2 regions of the Rhizobium sp. SRI_017 genome follow, and region 2 is predicted to be linked to the other one. Evidence: predicted binding sites of a transcription regulator. Region 2 holds the regulator's gene; the other holds the start of a gene.
What was found. The regulator LexA, encoded in region 2, represses DNA repair genes until DNA is damaged. The targets are predictions, from matches to a motif close to TGTTCNNNNTGTGTTCNG.
Positions count from the first base shown of each region.

Region 1: the regulator LexA is predicted to act here: its motif matches at 2,819-2,836, upstream of recA (recombinase RecA).

Region 1 covers NZ_JBYCZP010000004.1:27,095-34,984, forward strand. Annotated here, with positions in the region: gene AC2YI2_RS10320 (hypothetical protein) at 110-595, shown strand; gene AC2YI2_RS10325 (pseudouridine-5'-phosphate glycosidase) at 757-1,683, opposite strand; gene AC2YI2_RS10330 (carbohydrate kinase family protein) at 1,719-2,660, opposite strand; gene recA (recombinase RecA) at 2,894-3,979, shown strand; gene alaS (alanine--tRNA ligase) at 4,153-6,810, shown strand; gene AC2YI2_RS10345 (GGDEF domain-containing protein) at 7,025-7,890, shown strand, end outside.
Region 2 covers NZ_JBYCZP010000004.1:230,226-238,115, forward strand. Annotated here, with positions in the region: gene AC2YI2_RS11300 (BMP family ABC transporter substrate-binding protein) at 1-760, shown strand, start outside; gene AC2YI2_RS11305 (acyltransferase family protein) at 824-2,002, opposite strand; gene fcl (GDP-L-fucose synthase) at 2,040-2,972, opposite strand; gene gmd (GDP-mannose 4,6-dehydratase) at 2,977-4,050, opposite strand; gene lexA (transcriptional repressor LexA) at 4,339-5,055, opposite strand; gene AC2YI2_RS11325 (hypothetical protein) at 5,437-5,769, shown strand; gene AC2YI2_RS11330 (LysR family transcriptional regulator) at 5,784-6,701, opposite strand; gene AC2YI2_RS11335 (glutathione S-transferase family protein) at 6,805-7,410, shown strand; gene AC2YI2_RS11340 (flavin-nucleotide-binding protein) at 7,419-7,890, shown strand, end outside.

The DNA.
Region 1 (7,890 bases), 200 kb from region 2:
TACTGCTTCAGCGCTGATGAAAGGGGCGCGAGGCGGCGGAACTCGAGATCAAAGGCCACTAAATCGGATAGTTCACGAAATAGCCAACGACAGGGGGAGGAAGCAGGGGATGGGATGGGTCGCCGCGGCAATCGTCTTCGCAGCTCTGCTCTACAAATTTCCTAGAACAGTCATCTGGACTGTCGTCGCGGCAACAGGAGTTGCGGCAATAGGACTGGCCATTAATTATGCGTGGGAGCAGCGTGCGGCTGAGACACGGCAGTCGGAGCGCAACCTGATCAAGATAACTGTCAAGGTGGATCCCTTCATCTGCGAGGAGGCTGATTTCCCCTTGGCGATCGGGGTTCGCAACAGCAATGACTTCACTATCAACGCAGTCACGTTCTACATCAATGGTAGGAAGTCTGGCTTTAGCAAGACGATTTATCGTTCCAGCTACACCAATGATAAGATCATAGCGAAACACGAGTTTTTTGCTTCGTGCTGGTCTCTGTCAGACTTCGACGCAAAGGAAATGAAGAATGCAAATCTGGCTCCGAAGGACTTGGAGTGGGATGCCGAGCTGTCATATTTCGACAAAGCTCACTCACCCTAGCACTGACAGCGTGATGTGGGCGCGCCCGATCAACTTGGTGAGTTTTGTCGGGACAGTCACACAGGACGGAAACGCTCCGCACACCCCCTGAGCTTCCAGTTGAGTCCTTTCGATCAGGCCCTTCGGTCGAGCTTCACAATAGCGCTCTGTACCATCCGATTTTAGGATGTTTGGGCCAGCGCCACCGCGACCTGCGCCGCCAGCCGCGCGTTGTTCTCGACCAGCGCAATGTTCGTCGTCAAGCTGCGGCCCTCGGTGATCTCGAAAATGCTGGCGAGCAGGAACGGTGTCACCGCCTTTCCTGATATGCCCTTGGCCTCGGCGCGTTCAAGTGCCTGGGCGATATAGCCTTCCATCTCGGCGCTCGGGATTTCGTGTCTCTCCGGCACGGGATTGCCGATCAGCATGCCGCCGGCGATACCGAAGGCTTCGCGGGAGCGCTGGAAGGCGGCGATGCGATCCGGGCCGTCGAGCCGAAGCGGGCTCTTGAGGCCGGAACTGCGCGACCAGAAGGCCGGAAAATCGTCCTGGCCGAAGGTGAGGACCGGCACGCCCTTGGTCTCCAGAACTTCGAGCGTCTTCGGCACGTCGAGGATCGCCTTGGCACCAGCGCAGACAACGATCACCGGCGTGCGCGACAATTCTTCCAGGTCCGCCGAGATATCAAAGCTCTCCTCCGCCTTGCGGTGGACGCCGCCAATGCCGCCGGTGGCGAAAACATGGATACCGCCGCGTGCCGCTGCAATCATGGTCGCGGCGACTGTCGTGGCGCCCGTCCGACCCTCGGAGATCGCGAAAGCGAGGTCGGCGCGCGACAGCTTCATCGCGTCCGACGTCTGGGCGAGTGCATGGAGCTCGGCCTGGTCGAGGCCGATATGCAGTTGACCCTTGATGACCGCGATCGTCGCCGGCACGGCGCCTTCGGACCGGATGATCGACTCGACACTCTCGGCCATTTCGAGATTGCCGGGGAAGGGCATGCCATGGGTGATGATGGTGGACTCGAGTGCCACCACCGGCCTGCCGGCGGCCTTGGCGGCCGCGACTTCGGCGGAGAAGGAAACGGGGAGCGAGCTGGCGTCGGTCATCTGGCGGGGTCCTGGATCGTCGTGTTTTTCCGGTCTTACAGCACGATTTCTGCGGTCGGCACAAGCGGCAGGGTGCCCGTCAGCATTTCGTGCGTCAGCTCTTCCGCTGTCGCCATCTCGCTGGCCAGCGCCAGCAGGGCAGACGCCGCGCCATGCACCACGGCATCGCCGAGTGTACCACCATTGAGCCGCGCATGCAGGAAACCCGCGGCAAAACCATCGCCGGCACCCGTGACATCGCCGATCTGCTCCAGCGAGGGAGGCGTGAGGAAGGCCGCGCCGGACGCGTCCCAGGCGATCAGCTCGTTGCCGCCGCGCGTGATGGCGCCCCCCGCGAGACCCTTCTCCCGCATAAGGGCCGGCCACGCACGATGATCCGTCGGCTCGCGAGCGGTCAGCGCCCGAGCTTCGGCTTCATTCATGAACAGCCAGTCGATCGACGGCAGAAGTTCCACAAAGCGCACGACCTTGGCGGGTGAAATGCCGATAGCCGCGAGTGGGATTTCGCGCGTTCTTGCTGCTGCAGCAATGGCGGCCAGCGTCTCGGGTGGAAGATTGGCATCGGTCAGCAGGATCTCCGCCTTGTCGACGAGGTCGCGCACCTGCCGAACCGCGAGCCGTCGCGGGCTGAACAGTCGATAGAGTTCCATGTCGGCCAGTGCGATCACCAGATTGCCGTCGCGCTCCATGATCGCCGTATAGCTCGGCGTCCGGCGATCGAGGAAGGTGAAGGGGCGGTCGATGACGCCGGCCGCAGCAGCTGCTGTCGCCACGGCCTCACCCTCGGCGTCACCGCCGCGCGGCGAGACCATCGTCACCTTGTGTCCGAGCCTGGCAAGGCTGCGGGCACAGTTGAAGGCGCCGCCACCGGCCTCTTCCTTCCAGGTTCCGGGGTTGGATGCACCGGGCGCGGTGGCGCCCGCGATGCGGCCGCGCCGGTCGATATGGGCGCCGCCCAGAACCAGAATGTCGGTCATGCTATGAACCTGTTCACGTCTCGAATCATCCATAGCGCCCGCGCGGGATCGAGGGCAAGTACCGCCGCTCGCAGGTCCCACTACATCTTGCGAAACGAAGAGAGAACACGCACTCGATTTAGATTATAGTTCAATTATTTGAACGGCCCTTGCACGACGAGAACAAATAGAGTACATACAGCCTCAATCCCGCACATTGCTTCGGCGGCTCCGATAACTTAAAGGTGGACCAGATGGCTCAGAACACGCTTCGACTCGTAGAGGACAACAAGGCAGTGGACAAAAGCAAGGCACTGGATGCGGCTCTCTCGCAGATCGAACGCTCGTTCGGCAAGGGCTCCATCATGCGTCTCGGTTCCAACGAGAATGTCGTCGAGATCGAAACCGTCTCCACCGGTTCGCTCAGCCTCGATATCGCGCTCGGCGTCGGCGGTCTGCCGCGGGGCCGCATCATCGAGATCTACGGGCCGGAAAGCTCGGGCAAGACAACTCTCGCTCTGCAGACGATCGCTGAAGCCCAGAAGAAGGGCGGCATCTGCGCCTTCGTCGACGCCGAACACGCGCTCGATCCCGTTTATGCCCGCAAGCTTGGCGTCGATCTCGAAAATCTGCTGATCTCGCAGCCGGACACCGGCGAGCAGGCGCTCGAAATCACCGATACGCTGGTCCGCTCAGGCGCGATCGACGTGCTGGTCATCGACTCGGTTGCGGCGCTGACGCCGCGTGCCGAAATCGAGGGCGAAATGGGTGACAGCCTTCCAGGCCTGCAGGCGCGCTTGATGAGCCAGGCGCTGCGCAAGCTGACGGCTTCGATCTCGAAGTCGAAATGCATGGTGATCTTCATCAACCAGATCCGCATGAAGATCGGCGTGATGTATGGTTCGCCCGAGACCACCACGGGCGGCAACGCGCTGAAGTTCTATGCTTCCGTTCGCCTCGACATCCGCCGTATCGGCTCGGTCAAGGATCGCGAAGAAGTCATCGGCAATCAGACCCGCGTCAAGGTCGTCAAGAACAAGATGGCGCCGCCCTTCAAGCAGGTCGAATTCGACATCATGTATGGCGAAGGCGTTTCCAAGACCGGCGAGCTCGTCGATCTCGGTGTCAAGGCGGGTATCGTCGAGAAGTCGGGTGCCTGGTTCTCCTACAACAGCCAACGCCTCGGTCAGGGCCGTGAAAATGCCAAGACGTTCCTCAAGGATAATCCCGATCTCGCGCGCGAAATCGAATTGTCGTTGCGTCAGAACGCCGGTCTGATCGCCGAGAAGTTCCTGGAAAACGGCTCGCCGGAAGCGGAAGTGAACTCGCCCGACGACTGATCATTCTTCCCCCATGTCCGGTGCGCCGCCCGCGCCGACATTCACGAGCCCCGGCCGCCGCTTAAACTGGCGTGCCGGGGCTTTGTTTTTCTGGACATGGAAAAGGGCGGACGATAAAAGCCGGTGTCCAAAACGGCGTCGTACAGGCGTTTCGAAGGTTTGAAAGGCATAACATGAGTGGCGTGAATGAAATCCGGTCGGCTTTCCTGGATTACTTTGGGAAAAACGGGCACGAGATCGTCGCATCCTCGCCGCTGGTGCCGCGCAACGATCCGACGCTGATGTTCACCAATGCCGGCATGGTGCAGTTCAAGAACGTGTTCACTGGCCTTGAATCGCGTCCCTACAAGACGGCCGCGACCGCGCAGAAATGTGTTCGTGCCGGCGGCAAGCACAACGACCTCGACAATGTCGGCTATACCGCGCGCCATCACACCTTCTTCGAGATGCTCGGCAACTTCTCCTTCGGTGACTATTTCAAGGAACGTGCGATCGAGCTCGCCTGGAACCTGATCACCAAGGAATACGGCATCGACAAGAACCGCCTGCTCGTCACCGTCTACCACACTGACGACGAAGCCTTCGGTCTCTGGCAGAAGATCGCCGGCCTGCCGGAAAGCCGCATCATCCGCATTCCGACATCAGACAATTTCTGGGCGATGGGTGACACCGGCCCCTGCGGGCCGTGCTCGGAAATCTTCTATGACCACGGCGACCATGTCTGGGGCGGCCCTCCCGGTTCACCCGATGAAGATGGCGACCGCTTCATCGAGATCTGGAACCTCGTCTTCATGCAGTATGAGCAGGTGACGAAGGAGGAACGCGTCAACCTGCCCAGGCCGTCGATCGACACCGGCATGGGCCTCGAGCGCGTCTCGGCGCTGCTGCAGGGCAAGCACGACAATTACGACACTGATCTTTTCCGCACGCTGATCGAAGCCTCGATGCATGCGACCGGCACCGACGACCAGGGCGAGCGCCGCGCGAGCCATCGCGTCATTGCCGACCACCTTCGGTCCAGCGCCTTCCTGATTGCCGATGGCGTCCTGCCGATGAACGAAGGCCGCGGCTATGTTCTCCGTCGCATCATGCGCCGCGCCATGCGCCACGGCGAGCTTCTCGGCGCGCGCGAACCGCTGATGTGGAAGCTGGTGCCGGCACTCGTCCGGGAAATGGGCGTCGCCTATCCGGAACTGATCCGCGCCGAAGCGCTGATTACCGAGACACTGAAACTCGAGGAAACCCGCTTCCGCAAGACGTTGGAGCGCGGCCTTGGCCTGCTGAACAATGCTGTCAGCGACATTTCCGAAGGCGGCCAGCTCGATGGCGAGACCGCCTTCAAGCTCTATGACACCTACGGCTTCCCGCTCGACCTGACGCAGGATGCGCTGCGTCAGAAGGGCATCGGCGTCGACACCGACACTTTCTCCAGGGCGATGGCGCGGCAGAAGGCCGAGGCCCGCGCCAATTGGGCGGGCTCCGGCGATGCTGCGACCGAGACCATCTGGTTCGAACTTAGGGATCAGCACGGCGCGACCGAATTCCTTGGCTATGACACCGAGCGTGCCGAAGGCGTGGTGCAGGCCATCGTGGCCAACGGTGCCGTGATCGGATCCGCCAAGGCCGGCGACAAGGTTCAGGTCGTCGTCAGCCAGACCCCGTTCTACGCCGAATCCGGCGGCCAGATGGGCGACAGCGGCGTCATCGTCTTCGAAGGCGGCCGCGCGATCGTCACTGAAACCCACAAGAAGGGCGAGGGGCTCTTCGTCCACTATGCCGAAGTGACCGAAGGCACGCTCAAGGCCGGCGATCCCGTAACGCTCGAGGTCGATCACGCCCGCCGTGGCCGCCTGCGTTCCAACCATTCGGCGACCCACCTGATCCACGAGGCGCTGCGCGAAGTGCTCGGCACCCATGTGGCGCAGAAGGGTTCACTGGTCGCACCCGAGCGGCTGCGCTTCGATGTCTCCCACCCCAAGCCGATGTCGGCAGAGGAACTGAAGGAGGTCGAGGAGATCGCCAACGATATCGTGGTGCAGAATGCACCGGTCAGTACGCGCCTGATGAGTGTCGACGACGCGATCGCCGAGGGCGCCATGGCGCTGTTCGGCGAGAAATATGGCGATGAGGTGCGCGTCGTTTCCATGGGGACGGCCAAGCGCGGCTCCAAGTCGGGCAAGGCCTATTCCGTCGAACTTTGCGGCGGCACGCATGTGCGCGAGACCGGCGATATCGGCCTGATCCGCATTCTCTCCGACAGCGCAGTCGGCGCAGGCGTGCGCCGCATCGAGGCCCTGACGGGCGAAGCGGCGCGCGAATATCTTTCGACGCAGGACGAGCGCGTCAAGCAGCTGGCTTCCATCCTTAAGGTGCAGCCGGACGACGTGCTTGCCCGCGTGGAAAGCCTTGTCGACGAACGCCGCAAGCTCGAGCGCGAACTGGCCGATACCAAGAAGAAGCTTGCCATGGGAGGCGGTACCTCGGGTGGCGATCAGGGCCTACGCGATATCGCCGGCGTCAAGTTCCTCGGCCGGGTCGTCACCGGCGTTGAGCCGCGGGACCTCAAGGGCCTCGCTGACGAGGGCAAGAAGTCGGCGGTATCGGGCGTGGTGACACTCATCGGCGTCTCCGAGGACGGCAAGGCGAGCGCCGTTGTCGCGGTGACCGACGATCTGATCGGCCGGTTCTCGGCTGTCGATCTTGTTCGCGTTGCGTCTGAAGCTCTCGGCGGCAAGGGCGGCGGTGGCCGTCCGGATATGGCCCAGGCTGGCGGTCCCGATGGTTCCAAGGCCTCCGAGGCGCTTGAAGCCGTAGCCGCTGCACTCGGCTGATATCTCATTTCGCGTCGCTTTCGACCTGAAGACCTCAGAGCGGCGCGTGCGCTTTCGGACACAGAACGGGTACTCTAAGTCATTGAATCTAAGTAACGTTCTTTCCGAAAATCGATGCCGGCTTTCGCGCCCTTGCGGTCGCGGCTTTCGGCTTTCTTAAGCTTTATCTGATAGCGGACTCCAATAGCCTAGGAGTTCGCCACCCTTGAACGTCGTGTTGAGCGTCCCGACCGTCATGGTCTGCGTAGCGATCACAGTGTTGATCGTCGCAGTCGCTCTCACGCTCGTGTGGATCCATGATCAACGCGAGAAGGCAGTGCTGTGGTGGGCGGTCGGCATGTGGAGCGCCGTGCTCGGTGCGTCGTTTCTTGCAACGCGCACGCTTCTGCCGCTTTGGCTTGCGGTCGGCATCGGGGTCACCCTGATGACGCTCGCCTTCGGGCTGGTCGCGGCAGGCTTCTCCGTCTTCACCGGCGGTCGTGCAAACACCACGGCCTTGGCTGCCGGCCCGATGGCCTGGCTCGCATCCTATCTCCTCATCCCGGGCTTCACCGATATCGTCGCCTATCGAGCGTTTGTTACGACGGTCATTCTCGGCTGCTATTGCCTGCTCATCGTCGGCTCCGCCTGGCGCGGCTGGAAGGAAGAGCGGCTACCTACCTTCCTGGCGACCGTGCTGATCTACTCCACACATTGCGTCTTCTGTGTCGTCCGTACGCTCTTTGCGATCTTCATACCCGCCACCGAACAAGGCGGCGACATTCAGGCCGTCTGGGTCGCGGCTGTCGCGCTCGAAGCGTTCACGATGAGCATCTTCAGTACATTCGTGTTCCTCGCCCTGATCAAGGAGCGCGCCGAACGGAAATACCGCCTTGCTGCCGAGATCGACAGCCTGACGAATTCTGCAACGCGCCGCTTCTTCGTGTCCGAGACGCGCGACAGGCTGGTCAAAGCGCCGAAATCCGGCGTGCTCGCCATCATCGACCTCGACTTCTTCAAGTCTGTCAACGATTGTTACGGCCATCTCGGCGGCGACCGCGTGCTGCAGGCCTTCGGCAAATTCGTCAACTCAAGGCTTGA
Region 2 (7,890 bases):
CGCCGCCAAGTTCCCGGACGTGAAGTTCGAACATGCGACCGGCTACAAGACCGCCGACAACGTCGCGACCTACAATTCGCGCTTCTATGAAGGCCGCTACATCCTCGGCCAGATCGCCGCGAAGATGTCCAAGACGGGGACCGCTGCCTACATCGCTTCCTTCCCGATCCCCGAGGTCGTGCAGGGCATCAATTCCTTTGAAATCGGTGCCCGCTCGATCAACAAGGACTTCAAACTCAAGGTCATCTGGGTGAACACCTGGTTCGATGCCGGCAAGGAAGCCGACGCCGCCAAGGCAGCGATCGACCAGGGCGTCGACATCATCACCCAGCACACCGACTCGACCGGCCCGATGCAGATCGCCGAAGAGCGCGGCATCAAGGCTTTCGGCCAGGCCTCCGACATGATCAAGGCCGGTCCGACGGCGCAGCTGACGGCGATCAAGGACACCTGGGGCCCGTATTACATCAAGCGCGTCCAGGCCGCACTCGATGGCAGCTGGAAGTCGCAATCGAGCTGGGACGGCCTCAAGGACGGCATCCTGCAGATGGCGCCGTACACCAACATGCCAGACGACGTGAAGAAGATGGCCGAGGAAACCCAGGCCGCGATCGAAGCCGGTACGCTCAAGCCCTTCACCGGTCCGATCAACAAACAGGACGGCACGCCTTGGCTTAAGGACGGCGAGAGCGCCGACGACGGCACGCTGCTCGGCCTCGGCTTCTATGTCGAAGGCGTCGAAGGCGACCTGCCGAAGTAAGGCGATCAACCCTACAAACAGAGAACCCCGTTAGCGATGGCGGGGTTTTTCATTGGCATTGCGTCAGGCAGGATTCTTCTCGGGCAACGCCGCATCGGCCTTGGGCTTTTGGAATCGGGACGCAATTCGGCGACCCAGCGCTATGCCCGGCTCCTCGATGAGGCGATAGCAGAGCCATGCGGAACCGTAAGTCAGCACGCAGGTCAGGGCCAGCGCTGAGACAAAGCGGGGCAGAGGCGTCATATCAGGGAAGCTCAGCGCCAGCCAACCGCAGACCGGCAGCATGACCAGTAGGTGGATCAGGTAGACGCCATAGGAGACATCGCCGATCCAGCGGCTGAACGGATTGGAGAACACCTTATCCAGAACGCTGACAGGCCCTTGCAGCAGGCCCGGCAGGCGGTCCTTGTAGAGCAGCGCCAGGAAGCCGAGCACGATGCCGATCTTGATGGCGCGATGCATTGCCGAGCGACCGCCGCCGAGCGGCACGAAGATCACGGCAATCGCGCCCAGGATCAGCAGCCATCTCCACTTCGCATCGGCCTTCAGCGTCATCGCCATCAGCATGCCGGCGGCAAAGAGGTGGAACTTCATCGGTAGCATCGAATAGGCGCCGATGACGAAGCCGCTGCGGTCCAGCCAAGTCCCGACGAGTGCCATCACCCCGACCAGCAGCGCCATGCCGGCAACGCGGCCCAGCTTGAGCACGGCGATCATCAGAAAAGGCAGGACGAGATAATACTGCATCTCGAGCCCGATCGACCAGTCGGGCAGGGCGGTGCGGAAATTATGCGTCCAGGTCGCGCCGAAGACGAAGCTGACATGCATCAGAATATTCGTCAGCGACTGGTCGAGATAGCGGTCGGCATAGCGCGCCTGTTCCTCGACGCCACCGGGCATGATCGAGGCGGCATCGAGGCGCGCCTGCCAGAGCTCTGGTCCGAAATACAGGGCGACGGCGAGGCAGGCATAGTAGAGCGGCGCTATGCGAAAGAAGCGCCTGACCCAGAAGGTCTTCCAGGTGTCGGGCGCCATCCAGGGCTCGCGGGTCTCCCGTGCCTGGTAATGATAGGTCATCAGGAAGCCGGAGATGATGATGAAGAGCTCGACGGCCATGTCGGGCTCGGCAAGGATCATCAATTTGTAGCCGGTGAGGAACATGGCGTGACCAACCACGACCCAAAGGGAGGCGATGCCACGCAGCCCGTCGAGAAATGCCAGTTGGTGCCTGCTCTCGGCCATGAACTCTCCAGTCGTAAGGCCGGCTCGCTTGCGCGGTTCAGGCCTTGTTGTCGAGGAACCAGCGGTAGACCGCACTGATCCCGTCCTTGAGCTCGATCGAGGGCTTCCAGCCCATGCCCCGCAACTTGTCGGCGCTCATAAGCTTACGTGGTGTGCCGTCAGGCTTGGTCAGATCGTGCTCGATCGTGCCCCTGTAGCCCACGGCGTCACAGACCATCTGCGTCAGCTCAAGTATGGTCACGTCCTCGCCCGAGCCGATGTTCACATGGCCTGGCGCCGAATGGTTCTTCATCAGGTGCACGCAGGCATCGGCGCAATCATCAACGTGGAGAAATTCACGGCGCGGCGTGCCGGTTCCCCAGATGGTGATCGAGGGTGCGCCGGACAGCTTCGCCTCATGCGCCTTGCGGATCAGGGCCGGCATGACATGCGAGGAATTGAGGTCGAAATTATCGCCGGGGCCATAGAGATTGGTCGGCATGCCGGAGATGTAATCCGAACCATGCTGCTTGCGAAAGGCATCACAGAGCTTGATGCCGGCGATCTTGGCGATGGCATACCATTCGTTGGTCGGTTCCAGCAGTCCGGTCAGCAGAGCGTCTTCGGTGATCGGCTGTGGTGCGAACTTCGGGTAGATGCAGGACGAGCCGAGGAACATCAGCTTCTCGACACCCACCCTGTGGGCGCCGTTGATGATGTTGGCCTCGATCATCAGGTTGTCATAGAGGAAGTCCGCCGGATAGGTGTCGTTGGCGAGAATGCCGCCGACCTTGGCGGCTGCCAAGAACACCGCATCCGGCCTGGTCTTCTCGATCCAGGCAGTGGTTTCGGCCTGGTTCCGCAGGTCGGCATCCTGGCGAGAGGCGGTCAGCACCTCGCAGCCTTCGCTGGCCAGCCGCCGGACGATGGCGGACCCCACCATGCCGCGATGGCCGGCCACCCAGACCCGCTTTCCTGTTAGCGAATACATCGGCTCAGGCTTCCTTCATCACCGTGGCGGTCTGCATGACCTTGAGGTCTTCATTGACCATCTCGCGGCAGAGGTCGCGCACCGAGGTCTCGTGCTTCCAGCCAAGCTGCTGGTGAGCCTTGGACGGGTCGCCGATCAGGAGTTCGACTTCGGTCGGGCGGAAATAGCGGGGATCGATCTCGACCACGATCTTGCCGGAAAGCTGGTCGTAGCCTTTCTCCTCGACGCCCTGGCCGCGCCATTCGAGATTGATGCCGACATCTTCGAAAGCCCAGTTGATGAACTGGCGCACTTCCGTGGTCTCGCCGGTCGCGAGCACGTAATCGTCCGGCTTGTCCTGCTGCAGCATAAGCCACATGCCGCGGACATATTCGCGGGCATGGCCCCAGTCGCGCTTGGCGTCGATATTGCCGACATAGAGCTTTTCCTGCTTGCCGAGGCGGATGGCGGCGGCGGCGCGGGTGATCTTGCGGGTGACGAAGGTCTCGCCGCGCAGCGGGCTCTCATGGTTGAACAGGATGCCGTTTGAGGCATGCATGCCATAGGCTTCGCGGTAATTGACCGTGATCCAGTAGGAATAGAGTTTTGCCGCGGCGTAGGGCGAACGCGGATAGAATGGCGTCGTCTCGCGCTGGGGGACTTCCTGCACGAGGCCATAGAGCTCGGAGGTCGAGGCCTGATAGAAGCGGGTCTTCTCTTCCATCTTGAGAATGCGGATCGCTTCCAGCAGGCGCAGCGTGCCGATGCCATCTGCATTTGCCGTGTATTCCGGCGTCTCGAAAGACACGCGCACATGGCTCTGCGCCGCAAGGTTATAGATCTCGTCCGGCTGCGCTTCCTGCACGATGCGGATCAGGTTGGTCGAGTCGGTCATGTCGCCGTAGTGCAGGATGAATCGCTGGTTCTCGACATGCGGATCCTGGTAGATGCTCTCGATGCGGCTCGTGTTGAACGAGGAGGAGCGGCGCTTGATGCCGTGGACGATATAGCCCTTTTCGAGAAGAAGTTCGGCGAGATAGGCGCCATCCTGGCCGGTAATGCCCGTGACGAGCGCAACTTTTCTCTTCTCAGTGCTCAATGACGTCTCCTGTTGAACGCAATCCGTGGGATGTCTCACCCGTTGGCCTTGGCGCTAGTGGCCGATTGGGGCGGCAAAATGTCAGAACCCGGTCGCACGGCAAAGAGGCGATCCGGAAACCGGAACCGCACCGGCGAAAGCTCGAAGACCTTGAAATTTCTGCCCCTGCGGCCTTCCATACCGAAGGTCGCTAAACACTGCAATCGTCCTGTCTTGCAGACAGACGAAAGCCCGTACGCTGCCTGAACGCACGGGCTTCAGAAATGTTCCGTCGACGCGCTTGCGTTATCAGTGGTAGCGGCGGATCAGCCCGACAAGCTTACCCTGGATCTTGACACGATCGGGGCCGAAGATGCGTGTCTCATAGGCAGGGTTCGCGGCTTCGAGGGCGATCGAAGCGCCCTTGCGGCGGAACCGCTTGAGCGTCGCTTCCTCGTCGTCGACGAGTGCCACCACGATGTCACCTGGGCTCGCAATGTTGCCATTGCGGATGATGACCGTATCACCGTCGAGAATGCCGGCCTCGATCATCGAGTCACCCCTGACCTCGAGCGCATAATGATCGCCTGCGCCGATCATGCCCGCAGGCACGGCAATGTCGTGCGTGGTATTCTGAATTGCTGAAATCGGCACACCGGCGGCAATCCGCCCCATGACGGGGATCGACACTGAACCATCGGCATCATCGTTGGCTGACGGTCGGGGTGATGCCGGGGCAGGCGTCTTGCCGAGCGAACCCTCGATGACGCTGGGTGAAAAACCCTTGGTGGGCTTCACGCTCGGCGAATAGGCCTCGGGCAGCTTGATGACCTCGAGCGCACGCGCCCGGTTTGGCAGGCGCCGGATGAAGCCGCGCTCCTCCAGGGCAGTAATCAACCGATGGATGCCGGACTTGGACGCGAGATCGAGCGCATCCTTCATCTCGTCGAAAGATGGCGGAATTCCCGACTCCTTCATCCGCTCGTGAATGAAGAGAAGCAATTCCTGCTGTTTTCTGGTGAGCATCGTCTATCCCCGGGCAGAATCGGTGAAACAAATCTGGAACAAACACTATATGTTCCATGTATGTTCTGCAAGGGTTTAAAATTTGCTTATATCTGCATGGATCAATAAGAATATTTCGCACGCCGAACTACGCGGCGCTCGCGCGCCCCGTAGTTCGGTTTTAGACCTGTCAGATGGCGGTGAAGTCGCTCGCGTCTATCTCAGTCGGCTTGATGCCGATGAGAAGGATGTCACCGCCGACAAAGCCGACAAGCGCGCATTCTTGCCAGACTTCGCGAGCGTGAAATCCAGTCCGTTGCCGCGAAGGTGAAAATGTCCGCACCCTTGCCGCCTGTCAGGGCGTTGGCAGCGCCTCATCATCCCCGTCGCTGAGGTGAAACAATGGGCGGAACCGCCTCAAGGATCGACATATGCCGGCACGATGTCGAGCTTATCGCAGGTCCCTGGCTTGGTCGCCCGCATCCAGCGGGCGGACCGCGTGCCAACGCGAGACTTGCCGATCGCATCTGTGACAGGATCACCAAGGCGGTCGCGGCTCTCGATCCTGTCTTCAGTGGCAAGAATTATGGAATTGGCGCCAGCGTCGACGTCAAGTCGATCACTGGCGCGGCGCAATCCGTCTCCAAACTGGTGTCGGCGGCCGACAAGGCCTGCTACGACGTGAAATCGCGCCGCAAAGGCCAATGGGTCTCGGCCGACGGCGCAGCCGCATAAATCCCCGCCAGTGACTATCTCCGTCCATCGGATGCGATCTGCAGCCGTGGATCGGCACGCAACCGTCGCGCCGCGAAATCGACGAAGGCGCGAAGCCGTGCCGAACTCTCGCGTCCCTCTGCATGGACAATATGGATGGGCACCGGCTCGCGCTCGTAGTCCGTGAGCACCGGAACAAGCTGGCCGGCAGCGATCGGTTCGGCGACCTGATAGGACTGGAAGCGGGAGATGCCCCAGCCGCTCAGCACCGCCTCGATCACAGCATCGTTGGTGTTGCAGATGAAGCGCGTGGAAATCGCAACGCGGATCGAGTCGTCCCGACCAAATCGCCATTCGGATCCGCCGAAAATGCCATCGCGCCCGATAAGTCGATGCTGCGCGAGCTCGTCGGGTACGTGCGGAATGCCCGCACGGTCAAAATAGGCGGGCGATCCGCAGACGACCTGCCGGATCGCGCCGACCCGCTGGGTGGTCAGCGCAGACGACGGCAGATGCGCAATGCGAACCGCGACATTGATACCTTCCTCGACAAGATGCGTGACCCGGTCAAGCAACAAGAAACGGACCTGCATCGCAGGATATTTGTCGAGGAAATCGAGAAGGATCGGAAGAACATAAAGCCGGCCGAACAATACCGGCGCGGTGATCGTGAGTGCTCCCGCCGGCGCTGCAAAACTGCCTGCAGCATTGGCTTCGGCTTCGGCGATTTCGGACAGGATGCGGCGACAATCCGCGAGATAGCGTTCGCCGGCATGTGTCAGCTTGACCGATCGCGTCGTCCGGACCAGGAGCTTCGCTCCGATGTCGCGCTCGAGCCCCGCGACCGCGCGCGTGACCACAGAGGGCGAGAGATTGAGCTTTCGCGCCGCGCCGGCGAAGCCGCTGCGATCGGCGACCTCACCGAAGATGCGCATAGCCTCGAGCCGATTCATCGAATGCCCATTATTGCCAATTCAGCAATAATCTAGAGCATTCTATGAGGATTATCAATTCCAGAACATCGCCCATATTCGGTATGTAATCTGGAGATTGATCATGAAGCTCTATTCTTTCCGCCTGTCTGGCCATTCGCATCGTGTCAGGCTGTTCCTGTCTCTGGTCGGTGCCGACTACGAAGAGATTGAAGTCAATCTCGCCGCCGGCGCGCACAAGCGCCCGGAGTTCCTCGAACTCAATGCCTTTGGGCAAGTGCCGGTGCTCGATGACGATGGCGCGATCATCTCGGACGCAAATGCCATTCTCGTTTATCTCGCCAAGAAGTTCGGCAGAACTGACTGGCTTCCGGACGATGCCCTGGGTGCAGCCGCCGTCCAGCGTTGGCTGTCGGTCGCCGCCGGCCAGCTTGCCCATGGCCCGGCACAGGCTCGATTGATCACCGTCTTCAAGGCGCCCTACAGGCCCGACGAAGTCATCCCGCGCGCCCATGCCATCCTGCGCCTCATCGACCACCAGCTCGCAGCGCACCCCTACATCTGTGGCGAGACGCCGACGATCGCCGACATCGCGCTCTACAGCTACGTGGCGCGTGCGCCGGAGGGCAATGTCGAGCTCACCGACTACGCCCATATCCATCGCTGGCTGGGATATATCGAGGCGCTTCCGGGCTTCGTCGAATTCCCGCACGCAAATCGTGCCGCCTGAGGTGCGCCATGTCAGAACACGCACCTTGGCATGCCGGTGAAGTCGCGCTGCAACGCTCGGTGGGTGTCGCCGAGCGTATGGCGGAGATTGGCAGCAAGACCATCCGGGACCACCTCATCCAGCAGCATCGCGAATTCTATCCACTGCTGCCGATGGCCGTGTTTGGCAGCGTCGATGGGCGAGGCGACGCCTGGGCTACGCTTCGCACCGGCTATCCCGGCTTCCTGCATGCCGAGGATGAACATCATTTGCATCTCGATCTGTCTCGGGATGAGCATGATCCTGCAGATGCGGGTCTGGAAGACGGTGCCTCCGCTGCGCTGCTGGGCATCGATCTCTCGACCAGGCGGCGGAACAGGCTGAACGGCACCGTGATCCGCGACGGGGAGGGGTTTGCCCTGCATGTCGACCAGAGCTTTGGAAATTGTCCAAGATATATCCAGCGCCGGGAGCCCGTCTTCGTCGGTGATCCCGCCGCCA